Regions from separate parts of the Paenibacillus sp. VT-400 genome, predicted to be linked through region 1. Evidence: a T-box and tRNA genes for the amino acid it is inferred to sense, from the RefSeq annotation. Region 1 holds a T-box; the other regions hold tRNA genes.
What was found. The T-box of region 1 lies ahead of leuS (leucine--tRNA ligase). A T-box ahead of a tRNA ligase gene usually reads a tRNA of that ligase, here a tRNA-Leu.

Region 1 (4,957 bases):
CTTTCCAGCGGACATACGAGATGCTGAAGCCTGGTGGAACGTTCCTGTTTGATGTGCATCATCCCAATACCCTTATTCGTTATGATGAAGAGCAGCCTTTTGTACTGGATGAGCGCTCCGTGTCGTATATTTGGACATGTGATCTGGATCAGGATCGCTGTGAGATCGAACATCATCTCAGTATTTTTTCGCGTGTGGATGATGGTAGCAAGGATATGTATCAGCGGTTTGAAGAAGTTCATGTCCAGCGTGCATATAACCCGGACTGGATGAAGCTTGAGTTGTCCAAGGCAGGTTTTAGAGACGTGAAGGTATATGCGGATTTTGAATGGAAAGAAGCTGGAGACAGCGCACAGCGCTTGTTCTACGTGGCTGTGAAGTAAGAGCGAATAATGAGAACTGTCCTTATGGTGCATAAGGGCAGTTTTTTGTTTGATTTTTTTATGGAGAATGAATAGCAATAGTCTTAAATAGGGTAGAGGAATGCAAGAAAAGACATAACGACGTGACAAAAAGTATTGCCAGTTAAAGTAAAGAAGGTGATAATAGTCGGATAGAAAGCGTTTTCTGAGGAAATAAATCAAATGTCAATGTGAGGTGTAGAAATGGAAAGTACATATAAAACAAGACTTACGTCAGAACAGTTGAATGCCATAATAGAGCAGCATTTCTCTGCAAGTATACAGGACTACAAGGAAATGGTGGATGGCTGGGCCAATCATGCATATCTCATTACACTGAGTGACGCACAGCGAGTGGTACTCAAAATTGCACCGTCGGCTTCGACAAATCTGATGCGCTGTGAGCAGGATCTCATGATTGCTGAGATTGAGGCGCTACGCCTCATCACGGAGCTACAGGATGTTCCCGTACCCCAAGTGCTGGCTTATGATGATTCGTTAACTATGGCTTCAGCGCGTTATTTTATCATGGAGTACATGTCTGGAACACCCTATAATCAGGTCAAGGATCAATATTCTGCGGAAGAGCAGGAGGCCATTGAACACCAGCTCGGTCGGTACAATCGTCGAATTAATGAAATCAAAGGCGAGAAGTTTGGATATTTCTCGGAGCAAAAACAGCAATATTCCACATGGAAAGAAGCATTTATGAATCTGATGGATGATATTCTTACCGACGGGGAAGAAGCCGGAATTAAATTTTCAATCGATTATCCTGAATTGAGACGCTTGATTGAAGAGAAATCGGATGTGCTGGACGATGTAAAAGAACCTGTTCTTGTGAGTTGGGATCTGTGGGATGGCAATGTTCTAGTAGACAAAGGTCGTATCACAGCGATTATTGATTTTGAACGTTCTCTGTGGGCAGATCCTCTGATGGAGCATTATTTCAGTCATTTTAACTATACACCCGGTTTTGTGAAAGGGTATGGGCATGAGATTACGACTGAAAGTGAGCTGAAAAGAAGAAGTCTCTATGACTTGTACTTTGATCTGGTGCTGCGCATTGAGTGCGCTTATCGTCAATATGATAATCAGGAACATGTGAATTGGACCATTCATAATCTGGAGGAAGGCATTGAGCGTTTTCGGTTATCCTGAACAGCAACGAGTATTATTGAACGGTACGAACCGTGTGACTTAAAAGGGTCATTATAACGTGTAATATTGACTTTGGGCTTGCTTTTTTATATAATGGTCCCGATATTGTATACATATTTCGATGATAAGGATCAGTAGTAATTCCTGTACATAACAGAGAGCCGGCGGTTGGTGCAAGCCGGTTGACAGTGATTTGCGAACTCGCCTTGGAGAAATGCGGTGATTACACCATTCTGTTTAACCTGCTTGTATAAAGCTTGGGTTCAGGAATGGAAATCCGCATCGGTTAACCGCCGTTACAGGTCCAAAGGGAGTGGATGACGAAGCACGTTCGTCCACTAACTAGGGTGGTACCACGGGAATTCAACCTCTCGTCCCTAGCGCTGCAAACGCTACGGGATGCTGAGGTTTTTTTGTTGCAATTAAAGCTAAAGTGAATAACCTGAAGGAGGAACAATAGATGAGTGAGAATAACCAGCCGAAACACGGCTATCAGCCACAAGTCATGGAAAAAAGTTGGCAGCAATATTGGGATGCAAATAAAACGTTTAAAACGGGTGAGGACCCTGCTAAACCGAAATTTTATGCACTGGATATGTTCCCTTATCCATCCGGTTCAGGTCTGCACGTAGGTCACCCGGAAGGATATACGGCAACGGATATCGTTTCCCGTTACAAACGTATGCGCGGTTACAACGTATTGCACCCAATGGGTTGGGATGCTTTCGGTCTGCCTGCTGAGCAGCATGCACTGGATACAGGTGAACATCCACGAGATATTACATTCCGTAATATTGACAATTTCCGTCGCCAGATCAAATCGCTTGGTTTCTCCTATGACTGGGATCGTGAGATCAGCACAACGGACCCTGAATACTATAAATGGACACAATGGATCTTTATTCAGCTGTACAATAAAGGCTTGGCTTATGTGGATGAAGTTGCAGTTAACTGGTGTGAAGCCCTTGGAACGGTACTTGCTAATGAAGAGGTTATTGATGGCAAGAGTGAACGTGGTGGACATCCGGTTGTACGCAAACCGATGCGTCAATGGGTTCTGAGAATTACCGAGTATGCAGAGCGTCTGTTGGAAGACCTGGAAGAGCTGGATTGGTCTGAAAGCATCAAGGATATGCAGCGCAACTGGATCGGTAAATCAACAGGTGCGGAAGTTGTATTTGCCATTGAGGGTCGCGAGGAAGTTATCAAGGTGTTCACTACCCGTGCGGACACATTGTTCGGTGCGAGCTTTGCAGTACTTGCTCCAGAACATGAATTGGTAGAAGCAATTACAACCGATGACCAACATGAAGCGATTCAGGCTTATCAGGAGCAGGCTTCTCGTAAGAGTGATCTGGAACGTACAGATTTGGCCAAAGACAAAACAGGTGTATTCACTGGCGCTTATGCAATCAACCCTGTTAATGGTGCAAAACTGCCGATCTGGATTGCTGATTACGTTCTTGCAGGTTACGGCACAGGTGCGGTTATGGCAGTTCCGGGTCATGATGCGCGTGACTGGGAATTTGCGAAGCAGTTCGGTCTGGATATCATCGAGGTTATTCAAGGTGGAGACGTTACACAAGAGGCATATTCGGGTGATGGCGCACATGTGAATTCCGATTTCTTGAACGGACTGAATAATGAAGAAGCGGTTGCCAAGATGATTGCTTGGTTGGAAGAGAACGGTAAAGGACAAGGGAAAGTGACCTATCGTCTGCGCGATTGGCTGTTCAGCCGTCAGCGTTACTGGGGTGAGCCAATCCCGATTCTGCATCTGGAAGACGGAACGATGAAGACCGTACCTGAGGATCAACTTCCACTGCTGCTGCCTGATATCGACCAGATCAAACCTTCGGGTACAGGAGAATCACCACTGGCGAATGTTACGGAGTGGGTGAATACGGTAGATCCGGAAACGGGAATGAAGGCACGTCGCGAGACCAATACCATGCCACAATGGGCGGGTAGCTGCTGGTATTACCTGCGCTTTATCGATCCGCGCAATGACAAGGAACTGATCTCCAAGGAGAAACAGCAGCAGTGGCTGCCAGTTGATCTGTACATTGGCGGAGCAGAGCACGCCGTACTTCACTTGCTGTACGCTCGTTTCTGGCACAAAGTGCTGTATGATCTGGGTGTTGTGGAGACCAAAGAGCCTTTCCACAAACTGGTCAACCAAGGTATGATCCTGGGTACCAATAATGAGAAAATGAGTAAATCTCGTGGTAATGTCATTAACCCGGATGAAATCGTGAATGAATTCGGTGCAGATACATTGCGTCTGTACGAGATGTTCATGGGACCATTGGAAGCGACAAAACCGTGGAATGCAAACGGGGTTGAAGGCATGCACCGCTTCCTGTCACGTGTATGGCGTCTCTTCATTAACGAAGACACAGGAGCCATCAATGACAAGATTACGGTGGACGGTGGAACGGATGAGTTCAAACGGACTGCTCACAAAACGATCAAAAAAGTTACGGAAGATCTGGAACATCTGCGCTTCAACACATCCATCAGCCAGCTGATGATTTTCATCAACGATGCATACAAAGCGGACACACTGCCTCGTGAAGCGATGGAGAAATTTGTGCAGCTGTTGTCACCACTGGCACCACATATGGCAGAGGAACTGTGGAGCCGTTTGGGTCATGAAGGTGGAATCTCTTACGTGGCTTGGCCTGAATATGATGAGTCCATGACAGTGGATGCGGAAGTAGAAATCGTTGTTCAGGTAAATGGTAAAATTGTAACTCGTGCTACAATCGCGAAGGATCTGGATGCACAGGGTATGCAGGACTTTACGATGGAGCTGGCACCTGTTAAGCAGGCGCTGGAAGGCAAGACCATTCGTAAGGTCATTGCCGTTCCAGGCAAACTCGTTAATATTGTTGCCGGTTAATCTCACCGGCTCGGAATAGTTCATCCAGCTTTAACAAATCTTCATCATATTTGTCATGTGTCGTGTGGATCAGGTTGTCGAAAACACCGTCAAGACTAACCTTCAGCAGTGCGAGTGCCTGAGCGGTAATACCGCCAGGTACAGCGACACGAGCCTGAAGCTCTTGCGGGGTGTATCCTCCTTCGGTGAGCAGCTTGCCTGTTCCCAGGAGCATTTCGCCAGCCAGAGCGCAGGCATCTGCCCTTTTGATGCCTGTCAGCTTCACTGCACTTTCGATCCACTGTTCCAAAAAGAACGATATGAATGCAGGTCCGCAGCTGGAGAAGTCGGATGTGATTCGTGTACAGGCTTCATCCACTTGGTACGGCCTGCCTATATGACTGAGCAGACTTTCCAACACAGCGCGGTCTTCACTGGTCATTCGTTCGCCATGTATGCAGAGGGATGCTCCACTGCCAACTTGGTGTGTGACGCTGGGAATTACCTTGGA
Region 2 (4,957 bases), 3.3 Mb from region 1:
AAAGACAACAAAAAAGAAGCGTGGGGGACCAAGGCCTCCCGAACGCTTCTTAAATAACCCATGGCGAAAACACCATGAACCAGCGTACGGCTTGTTGCCTCTCCCTTTAACGCTTACGAGGTTAGCTGACGGATTCGGGCGCGAGAGTCGCCCTATTTCCGGCTGTCACCGGAAAATTCACCCCATGAATGCCCACTGTCCTGGACAGCGCATTCCGTTGGTTCCCCCGTTTCCCATTCATTAATGAATGGAAACTCAGCGATTAAAACATCGTTCGTATATCTTAAGGTAAGATCGAGCGATATTATCGTTTGTTTCGTTTTTCAAGTACAATTTAGTTTAAATTGAAATTACGTTATGAATCATACACCCCCGCCATGACGGTGTAAAGTCCTTACAGATCACCGAATCGGCAGATTTTTGCCAATACTCGTTCATAATAACGCTTACAATAAGGTTATACTCTATCCATCTCTTCAAGGCTATCTAATTCTCACTCTGACGAAAATCCCTTCGTAATTCATTCACGTATTCAGCACAACTGGCCTGTTTTGATTCTTTTAACACCATATTAGTTTTGCAATATTTAATTGCAACCAATATAATAGAAGATATAAGAGTAAATAAATGGAGGCGATTTAGATGACAGTCTACGATTACAAAGTGAATACCCTTCGCGGTCAAGAAGTTGAAATGTCCGACTACCGTGACAAAGTGCTCCTGATTGTGAATACGGCAAGCTCATGCGGCCTTACCCCTCAATTCAAAGGTCTGCAAGAATTGCAAGACAAGTTTCAAGATGCTCCATTTGAAGTTCTTGGTTTCCCAAGCAACCAGTTTGCACAGGAAAAAGGATCTTCCGACGATATTGCCGAGTTCTGTCAGATGAATTATGGCGTGAGCTTCCCCATGTTTGAGAAAATTGATGTGAACGGCTCAAGCGCTCACCCTCTTTTCCAACACCTGAGCACAGAAGCTCCTGGCCTGCTCGGCTCCAAAGCAATCAAATGGAATTTCACCAAATTCCTCGTGGATCAGAACGGACAGGTCATTAAACGTTATGCTCCCAAAACAACACCGGACAAGATTGAAGAAGATATCAAGAATTTGCTGCAAAAATAATACACAGGCCACCCGTAGCCGGAAGGTAGAGCAACATTCCTCCGGTAATGGATGGCCTTTTTTCAACCCAGATGTCATACTGTTCGAAAAAGACAAAAAAAAGAAGCTTCCCATTAATGGAAAGCTTCTTTTTAATCGTTCATATGATGCGGTCGAGAGGACTCGAACCTCCACGGGCATACGCCCACTACCCCCTCAAGATAGCGTGTCTGCCATTCCACCACGACCGCATGTCGTAAATAATCGGCAACAGAATTGATTATACCGGGTTCAGAACTAAAAGTAAAGTATTTTTTAATACTTCTTTTTCAGCTAGGCATTTTCATCAAAAATCGCATAATCTCGTCATCTTTACCCATGAACTGCATATGATTAGATTTGATCCCCTCTTTTTCGGTAAGAGCCGATCTTGTTGATTCATTTATATATAGTCCTTCCTTATATATAGTCCTCCCTGCACTTCACCACATAAATAACACAATGAGTTATATAAAATAACACAAATATTAAATTCCAGATTTAATCCATTAATTTTCACGGATACTATTGACAAAAAGCGGACATTTATGGGATGATAACTATCATATAATTCGGATTTCTAAACACAAAGCAAACAAAAAGGAACATAAATGTTACTTTAAGTGACATTTAACGAACACAGGAGGCGAATGATTGTGAACCGTGGGAATAAGCTGCTCGATTATGTCAAACTGCTTGATTCCTCTATTCAGGTTGGAGGGTTCACCCATTCCTTCGGCATGGATATCCATATCAGGGAGGGTACCATTCGTAATGCTGAAGATCTCGAATCATTCATGCGTTGTCAGTTGCATCCGAGCATCGTTCGTCTTGAAGGTATGGCTATCAAAGGCATCTATACCGCAACAGATCACAAGGATACATGGCGGATAGCTCTGATCGACAAGCTCGTCCATGTTCAGCGAACCCCTGGAGATCTCAGAGAACAAGCTGCCGCCATGGGTAAACGATTGATCAGACTCGCACGAGCTCTGCACCCCTGGATTGAATTCAGCCAGCTCGAACAGATCTTTGCCAAATACGATTCGGTTGGCTGCCTCTCCACTGTTCACGCCTGGATTAACCACCACCTCGACATCCCGGTCGAGGAGGCGGTCCTTGGTTACCTGCATTCAGCCATGAATGCCTGCATAACCGAAGCCTCCAAAGTCATTCCCCTGAACAACGATACAACCAAGGATCTGATGGTCCGCCTGGCCACAGATCTGGAGAATGAATGGAAGACCGTCAGCGCCTCGGCTGCGGATGGACTGGCACAGCCAACCTCGATGTCCATGAAATCGTTTTTCCCCAGTTTCCATATGCTCGGAGCTGGACTTCATGCCTACAGGGCCTAATCCTCTTCCTCCTCATGCCTGCTCCCCTTCATTCAAAAAAACTAAAAAACACGCGGCAACCTCCTTGCCGACGTGTTTTTTGTCATTTCATTTGTTTTATTTACGTATTTACGCCATTTATAATCACAAAATACACTTTTTTCCGTCTTTTTTAATTGTTAGATGACGAATTTACGTATATAATAAAACATACAGCTCGCATTTCTATATATTCTACATGAAGAAAGGGCGGCTGAATACTACATTCTAACCAGGGGTGAACCCTTTTGAACAAGAAAAAACCAGTTACTCCGTTCGGATGGGCCATCAAACGACGGCTAACCGAACTTCAAGTGGACCAGAAGACCTTTTGTGAACAGCATGGCATCCCACCCTATCGTTTATCCAATCTTATTCACGGCACACGCAAAGCAACCCGATTCAGGCACCTGGTCGCTGATATTTTGGATATTCCAGATGAACTGAGATAAGATTTCTGCCAAAGGAGGGTCTCATCCATGAGACATGTTACATCCGATCTGGAGAGGCTGTCGTTCCAGTCCATACGTCACCAGCTCATCATTGTTGATGACAATTGGATTATCCAAAGTTGTAACCGTGCCTGGCAACAGGGACTTGGTCAATGCTCACCAAACCCGGATATACACAGTAGTCATAGACACTACCTGCACCTGACGGAAGCCTGGGCAAAACGAGGCAAGAACGCTAACATGGCACTTGTCGCACAGAATTTGAAAGAACGCGGAATACCCTTTAATCGAAATCATACATATGACATCTGCGTGTATACTGTATACAACGAAAAGAGGTGGTTTCGTGTAGAACTCACCCCTCTATCTTATTCAAATTCAATTCTGGATACCGATCTCGCTTTAATTGCACACATGGATATTACCGAACAAAGAAAGACAGAACACCAATTGAAGAAAGCATTGTCTGAAGTGCGCACATTGCGCGGACTGCTGCCTATTTGCGCTGTCTGCAAACAAATCAAGGACGAAGAGGAACACTGGAACTCCGTTGAGAGTTATCTGGAGAAGCATACCCACGCCGAATTCACGCATGACATCTGTCCGGAATGCATCCGGCGGTTATATCCGAAATACTCAAATATCCTGGACAAGCGCTCCTAAAACCTTTCTCCACTGGCCGACTAACTACAACTATACGGAGAGATGATGTTCAAACTGCGACATATCCAGTTCTTGCGGTGTCCCATGCAGGGTTATGGTTCCTTTGTCCATGATATAGATGTAATCTGCGGCACTTCGTACAAAATCAATACTCTGCTCTACCAGCAGAACCGAGAGGTTCCCCTTTGCCTTGAGCTGCAAAATAACCTGCCGAATGTCCTCCACGATAGAAGGCTGGATGCCTTCTGTCGGCTCATCCAGTAGCAACAACCCCGGACGCGAAGCCAATGCCCGGGCGAATGCCAACTGCTGCTGCTGTCCACCACTCAGATCCCCGCCCTGCCGTCCATACATCGTAGCAAGCACCGGGAACATCGCCAGTACATCCTCCGGGAACGTTTTTACTCCCGGTGCACTTGTCTCCAGACCGAGCAATAAGTTTTCTTTCACCGTAAGCTGCGGGAAAATCTCCCGCCCCTGCGGTACATAACCAATCCCTGCCCTTGCCCGCTTGGCTGTGTCCAAGGTGGATAACTCCTGATTTTGCCACTGAATACTACCCTTGCGTGTTTTGAGCAGCCCCATTAATGTTTTCATCAACGTTGTTTTCCCCACACCGTTACGGCCCATCAGACACACCACCTGTCCAGGCGGTACATCCAGGTTCACACCACGAAGCACATTGCTTTCCCCGTAGCCGGATTCAATTCGTTGCAGCGACAGCATGGTCATCCCTCCTTTTGCCCAGATACACTTCTGCCACTTTCGGGTCTGCCTGTACCTCCGCCATCGTACCTTCCTTCAGCAGTTTCCCTTCATGCATCACCGTTACCTTGGCTGCGAACTCTCGCACAAACTCCATATCATGCTCCACCACCACAACCGAGCGTTCACGCGCAATCTCTTGCAGAAGTCGCCCGGTCTTGTGTGTTTCTTCATCCGTCATGCCTGCGGCTGGTTCGTCCAGCAACAACACCCGCGGCTCCTGTAGAAGCAACATGCCAATCTCCAGCCACTGCTTCTCCCCATGTGATAACGCTCCTGCACGAGCATCAACGCGGTCTTGCAGACCAATCTGGAGGGTAACATGCTCCATGGCAGCACTCATTTTCCCATATCGACGAATACGGATGGCTTGCAAAGGGGAACGGCGAGTCTCCGCCGCCAGCGTCAGATTCTCCTGCACCGTCAGACCTGCAAAGATCGATGGCGCCTGGAATTTGCGTCCCACACCTTTGCGAACAATCTGGTGCTCCTTCAGTCGTGTTAATTCCGTGCCATCCGCCATCTTCACCGAGCCGGACATGGGTTTTGTTTTGCCACATA
Region 3 (4,957 bases), 2.7 Mb from region 1:
AGTCAGCTCAAGACAAGTAATGGGTCCTACTTTTTTATTGTGGATAAGAAGGGCACTTTGTTATTTCACCCTAACACCAACCGAATTGGTGAAAATGTCAGTAAAAATGAAGTGGTGCAAAAGCTGCTAGTAAACAAGCACGGTAAAGAACAATACAAAAACCTGGCAGGTGTGGATTCGCTTGCAGGTTATTACAAAGTTCCATCAACAGATTGGGGCGTCGTAATCGTGTCTCCAACCCAAACGGTGTACGATCAGTTGAATCATCATATCCGTATGTTGTTGCTGTACACCTCAGTGCCTTTCCTGATCCTGACCCTTATTGTGGTTCGGGTTGCACGCAAGCTGGCCAGTCCTTTTGCTATGCTGGCTGATTTGGTGAATCAGGTCGATAAGGGACAAGTAGAACTGCCTGTGATGAAACCTCACTGGAATAGAGAGGCAGACCTTCTAACAAGAGCAGTTGTTGGCGCATTGGCGAACTTTAGGAAACAGACAAACCAACTTGTCTATGATGCCAGAACAGATGTTTTAACAGGCATGAACAATCGCAGAACCTTCGAAGAAGTCATTCAGGAATGGATTCAGGATGAGGCGCCATTCTCCATTATTGTTCTGGATATCGACCGCTTCAAGTCCATTAATGATACATTCGGGCATCATGCTGGGGATGAAGTATTGAAACACATTGCCAATATCATTCAATTGTCTGTTCGACCAGAAGATGTCTGCGCCCGGTTTGGTGGAGAGGAATTTGTAGTCTTGTTAAGAAATTCCGAGTCTAACGTCGCTTTTGAGATTGCTGAACGTATCCGAATAACGGTCGAAGAAAGCGTATTGCCTATAGATCGTTCCGTGACCATCTCGGCTGGAATTGCTGAATATCCCAAGCACTCCACAACATCCACAGAACTGTTTCACCTGGCGGATAATGCATTGTATCAAGCGAAGGAAGAGGGACGTAACCGTACGGTTACGATCCAATCGGTTATTAAATAAGCAAGCAAAGAAGCTGTTCCCTTAAAAACCAGGGACAGCTTCTTTTGTGTACTATACCTCTTGTGAGGATCTGGCCAGAACCTCATTTGTATACGTTTCTCCCCAATCTCGCATGCTGAAGATAATCGGCCGTAACGTTTCACCAAATGGTGTGAGGGAATACTCCACTTTAGGTGGGATCTGGGGGTATATTTCACGATGAACAATTCCGCTGCTTTCCAACTCTCGAAGTTGCAGGGTGAGCATACGCTGGGTAATGTCAGGAAACAATTTTCGGATCTCGTTAAATCTCAAAGGACCGGAGAATAAATGATACAAAATGGCACCTTTCCATTTGCCTCCGATCACACTGAGGGTAACTTCCACGGAACAGCCGTATGGCGCGGGACATAGCTTGGTTGCGTCCTTTTTCATTATAACTACACCTCCACTTTACGGTGATTTTCTATAGTATCTATTTGGGTGGTTATATTACATAAAGTACGTATAGTTCATGAATGAGCATATCACTTATGATGCAGATTATAAACCCTAACTCTAGGGCAAGGCAGATGTGCTGATGTCTATAATATAAAAAAGAGCCCCGGTTTCAGGCTCTTCGCTGGATGTATAAAATATGATGATGAGCGTATATACGCTACTTCAGTGACGATAGAATGGAGTCACATAGAGCCATCGTTGCAATATTATCCTTGGCACTGGAATGTGGGACAGTCTGATTCTGGCAACACGCGATGAAGTGCGCCATTTCACCAACAAACCCGCGTAGATAAAGGTCACGATAAGCTCCTGACATGGGAGATCCGGAAGGTGTATATACAATATCTTGCTCCTCGAGAGATTTCCAGGGAAGGCTGGTCGAGCTCCGGGATTGATGAACAGTAAGTATGTTGATCTCTTCAGCTGACGCAAATCCGTTGTCAAAGGTGACGAGTACACTTTCACTCTCCCGTGACCAAGCACTCATGCCGGTAAAATAAGCGCTACCTACTACGTTATTTTCAAATACAAGGGAAATGCTTTGATTAATGTGTTCCCCATCCTTCACGGTTGTACCTGTAACTCGTATTACTTCTCCGAATAAGTAACGCATCAGATCGACCATATGAATGGCAGCGAGCTTCATGAACTGTTCCTCATCCTTGCAAAATGGGGTACTGTCTACAGCGAATTTCATCTGGAATGAACGTACATTACCTAGCGAACCACTATCAATTAGCTCCTTCAGCTTCATGTATATGGGGGCATAACGTTTCATAAAACCGACCATGACAACGACGCCAGCCTGCTCGGCAGCTTCTGCTACAGTGGCGGCTTCCGCTGCGTTCCATCCGAGCGGCTTATCCACGTATACATTCTTGCCAGCCCGAATGCATTCGAGAACAAGAGCGGTCTGATCTACAGGCTGGGCGACCACAACGACTCCGTCACAGATTTCCTGCTGCAACATAAGCTGAGCATTATCATACGCTTGTCCGTTGCTGCCAAATCGCAGCAGAGCTGCTTCAGAGCGTTCCATACTGCGTGTGGCAATGGCCTGGATCTGCGCTCCGGCTTCAACAACAGAAGGGTAAATATTCGTGGACGCATGAAACCCGGCACCGATAAAGCACAGATGGGTTGTTTTCAAGGTGGATCTCTCCTTCATTTTTGCATTCTTATGGATGGTATATTTGTTGTTTAATGCTACGATAGGGTGTTTGAAGTTGAGAAAAAAGGACATATGTCCTTTTCTTGAATGAATAAAAAAGAAGTTGCATTTTTATTTTGGAGCATGTATACTCTGAATTACGGTAAAACAAGGAATTGTTTCACCGGAACGCTTTTCATCGATGGATGAGGAGATACATATTATGCGGTCGTGGCGGAATTGGCAGACGCGCACGGTTCAGGTCCGTGTGGGCTAACCCCCGTGGAGGTTCGAGTCCTCTCGACCGCATCTAACAAAAAAAGGTTCGTGAGTTGCTCTAGGGCAATTCACGGACCTTTTTTTATTTTGTGGATCATTCGTGTGAAGCCTGCATTTTGCTACCAGCATGCTAATGCTAATGTTGCCGCTGGCGCAGAATGACTGCCGTGATGATCCCGGCAATGGCTCCTGCAATACCAAATAGCGTTACACTGGCAACCACTTCAACCGACTGGAGACGAAACAAAAAAGCGATACCGCTGCCAAAAGTGGTTCCGGCGAGAAAACCGAGCGAAATTCCTAATTCTTTTGTTAATTTCATTGCTTCACCTACTTGGAAAAGTGAGATATGGATTTGCAAATATTGGGTACAGGCAGTAAAGTGTGATCAGGAAAATCATCACATTTTATTTCCTTTTTTATCTTGTGGTTTTAACCCGTTAATTATGCATGATATCTCATATGGGAGGGTAAGGGCGAATGAATATGAACGAACGAATTGCAGCATGGAATGAGGAAGCACAGCAGTGTGCTTGCGGTCATCAACACCGAGTGGTGGATATGCTGATACATCTGGAAGCTGGGGCCATTCAGAGGTTACCGGGTTATTTGTCTGAGCAAAGATATCGTCAGGTGACGGTTGTTTATGATCAACATACGTTTCGGGCCGCCGGATCTGATGTGCTGAGTAGTATTCGCAAAGCGGGAATGCATGTGGATGAGATCGCTCTACCGGAGAATCGCACGGGGGATATCATTGCGGATGAAGCAGCTATTGTGCAGGTTATGTTGGGTGTGAGACTCGAAAGTCAGGCTGTAATTGCGGTGGGTTCAGGTACCATTCATGATCTGGTGAGATTTGTTTGTTCCAAAATGAATAAGCCCTTTCTGTCGATACCCACAGCGGCTTCAGTAGATGGCTTTACCTCTGCGGGTGCACCCTTAATTGTAAGCGGAATCAAACAGACATTTCAGGCTGTTCCGCCTGAAGCCATTTTTGCTGATATGAATATCCTGGAGCAAGCTCCCCAAGTGATGACGGCTGCCGGATTCGGAGATATGCTTGGCAAATATACTTCCCTTGCAGATTGGATTGTTTCTCGTGATCTGGGCGGGGAACCGTTCTGTCCGGTTGCTTATCGGATGACAGAAGAAGCGCTGAATACCTGCATAGATCATGTACAAGCGATTGCGGAGGGGCGAGCAGAGGGAGTAGCTGTATTAATGGACGCATTAATTGTTTCCGGTATCTCCATGCTGATCATTGACCATTCCCGTCCGGCATCCGGAGGTGAGCATCATCTATCCCATATTTTGGAGATGGATCTGATGCAAGCGGGAGAAAGGCCGGTTCTGCATGGTGCCAAAGTTGGCGTAGTTTGTGCATTGCTTACGGTGAAATATAAAGAACTTGCACAGACATCGGGTGAACCGGTGTTTGGGATATATGACCAATTGCCGGAGGCTTCTCAGCTCATCGCATGGTTGGAACAAGTAGGTGGACCTGTGACTACTGAGCAACTCGGTGTAACCCCGGAGATGGTGGAACATGCATTCAACACAGCGCATACGCTTCGTCCTCGATATACCGGATTGAGATATATCAATGAAGTGTTAAACACGAGACTAGGATGACATTTTAGAGAGAATGATCATGATGAAATGCATTAACTTCGCTTGTAGCGGGCTGTAATGGCTCTCCTTGGGAGCAAAAGACGAAAAAGGGAAGGTTATCTGACATTTCTGATGGAATAGCCAGAACAGTGCTTCAAATCCGAGAGAGAAGGCATGCATTTATTTTAAAAAAGGCTCTGGCCTCCCTATGGGGAGATCAGAGCCTTTTGGCTGTTCGCTTATTTAGTTGTTGCGACGATCTTTCAAGATGACATCTGCGAACAAAATAGTTTTCGGGATACGGAAAAATTGCTCCGCTTGTTCCTGAAATGCAGCAGAAGGCAGTGTTCCCTGATGCAGCCATTTGCGGAAAGTGCCGGGATGAACCCCGATCCAGTGGCTGACATCTGTCACCGACAGATCATGGACCATACA

Region 2: it has a tRNA-Leu gene. The T-box ahead of leuS (leucine--tRNA ligase) is inferred to sense a tRNA for this amino acid. The anticodon was not compared.
Region 3: it has a tRNA-Leu gene. The T-box ahead of leuS (leucine--tRNA ligase) is inferred to sense a tRNA for this amino acid. The anticodon was not compared.

Annotation. Positions count from the first base shown of each region.
Region 1 covers NZ_LELF01000067.1:3,898,689-3,903,645, reverse strand. The annotation lists gene EL84_RS27840 (class I SAM-dependent DNA methyltransferase) at 1-383, shown strand, start outside; gene EL84_RS27835 (phosphotransferase family protein) at 606-1,562, shown strand; T-box leader at 1,675-1,944, shown strand; gene leuS (leucine--tRNA ligase) at 2,023-4,467, shown strand; gene comER (late competence protein ComER) at 4,448-4,957, opposite strand, start outside.
Region 2 covers NZ_LELF01000067.1:624,225-629,181, reverse strand. The annotation lists cyclic di-AMP (ydaO/yuaA leader) riboswitch at 96-271, opposite strand; gene EL84_RS13430 (glutathione peroxidase) at 643-1,122, shown strand; tRNA gene EL84_RS13425 (tRNA-Leu) at 1,270-1,352, opposite strand; gene EL84_RS13420 (urease accessory protein UreF) at 1,797-2,498, shown strand; gene EL84_RS13415 (hypothetical protein) at 2,765-2,968, shown strand; gene EL84_RS30835 (hypothetical protein) at 2,996-3,631, shown strand; gene urtE (urea ABC transporter ATP-binding subunit UrtE) at 3,662-4,357, opposite strand; gene urtD (urea ABC transporter ATP-binding protein UrtD) at 4,335-4,957, opposite strand, start outside.
Region 3 covers NZ_LELF01000067.1:1,204,574-1,209,530, forward strand. The annotation lists gene EL84_RS16145 (sensor domain-containing diguanylate cyclase) at 1-999, shown strand, start outside; gene EL84_RS16150 (winged helix-turn-helix transcriptional regulator) at 1,051-1,413, opposite strand; gene EL84_RS16155 (Gfo/Idh/MocA family protein) at 1,637-2,629, opposite strand; tRNA gene EL84_RS16160 (tRNA-Leu) at 2,855-2,938, shown strand; gene EL84_RS16165 (hypothetical protein) at 3,045-3,230, opposite strand; gene EL84_RS16170 (sn-glycerol-1-phosphate dehydrogenase) at 3,389-4,543, shown strand; gene EL84_RS16175 (helix-turn-helix domain-containing protein) at 4,766-4,957, opposite strand, start outside.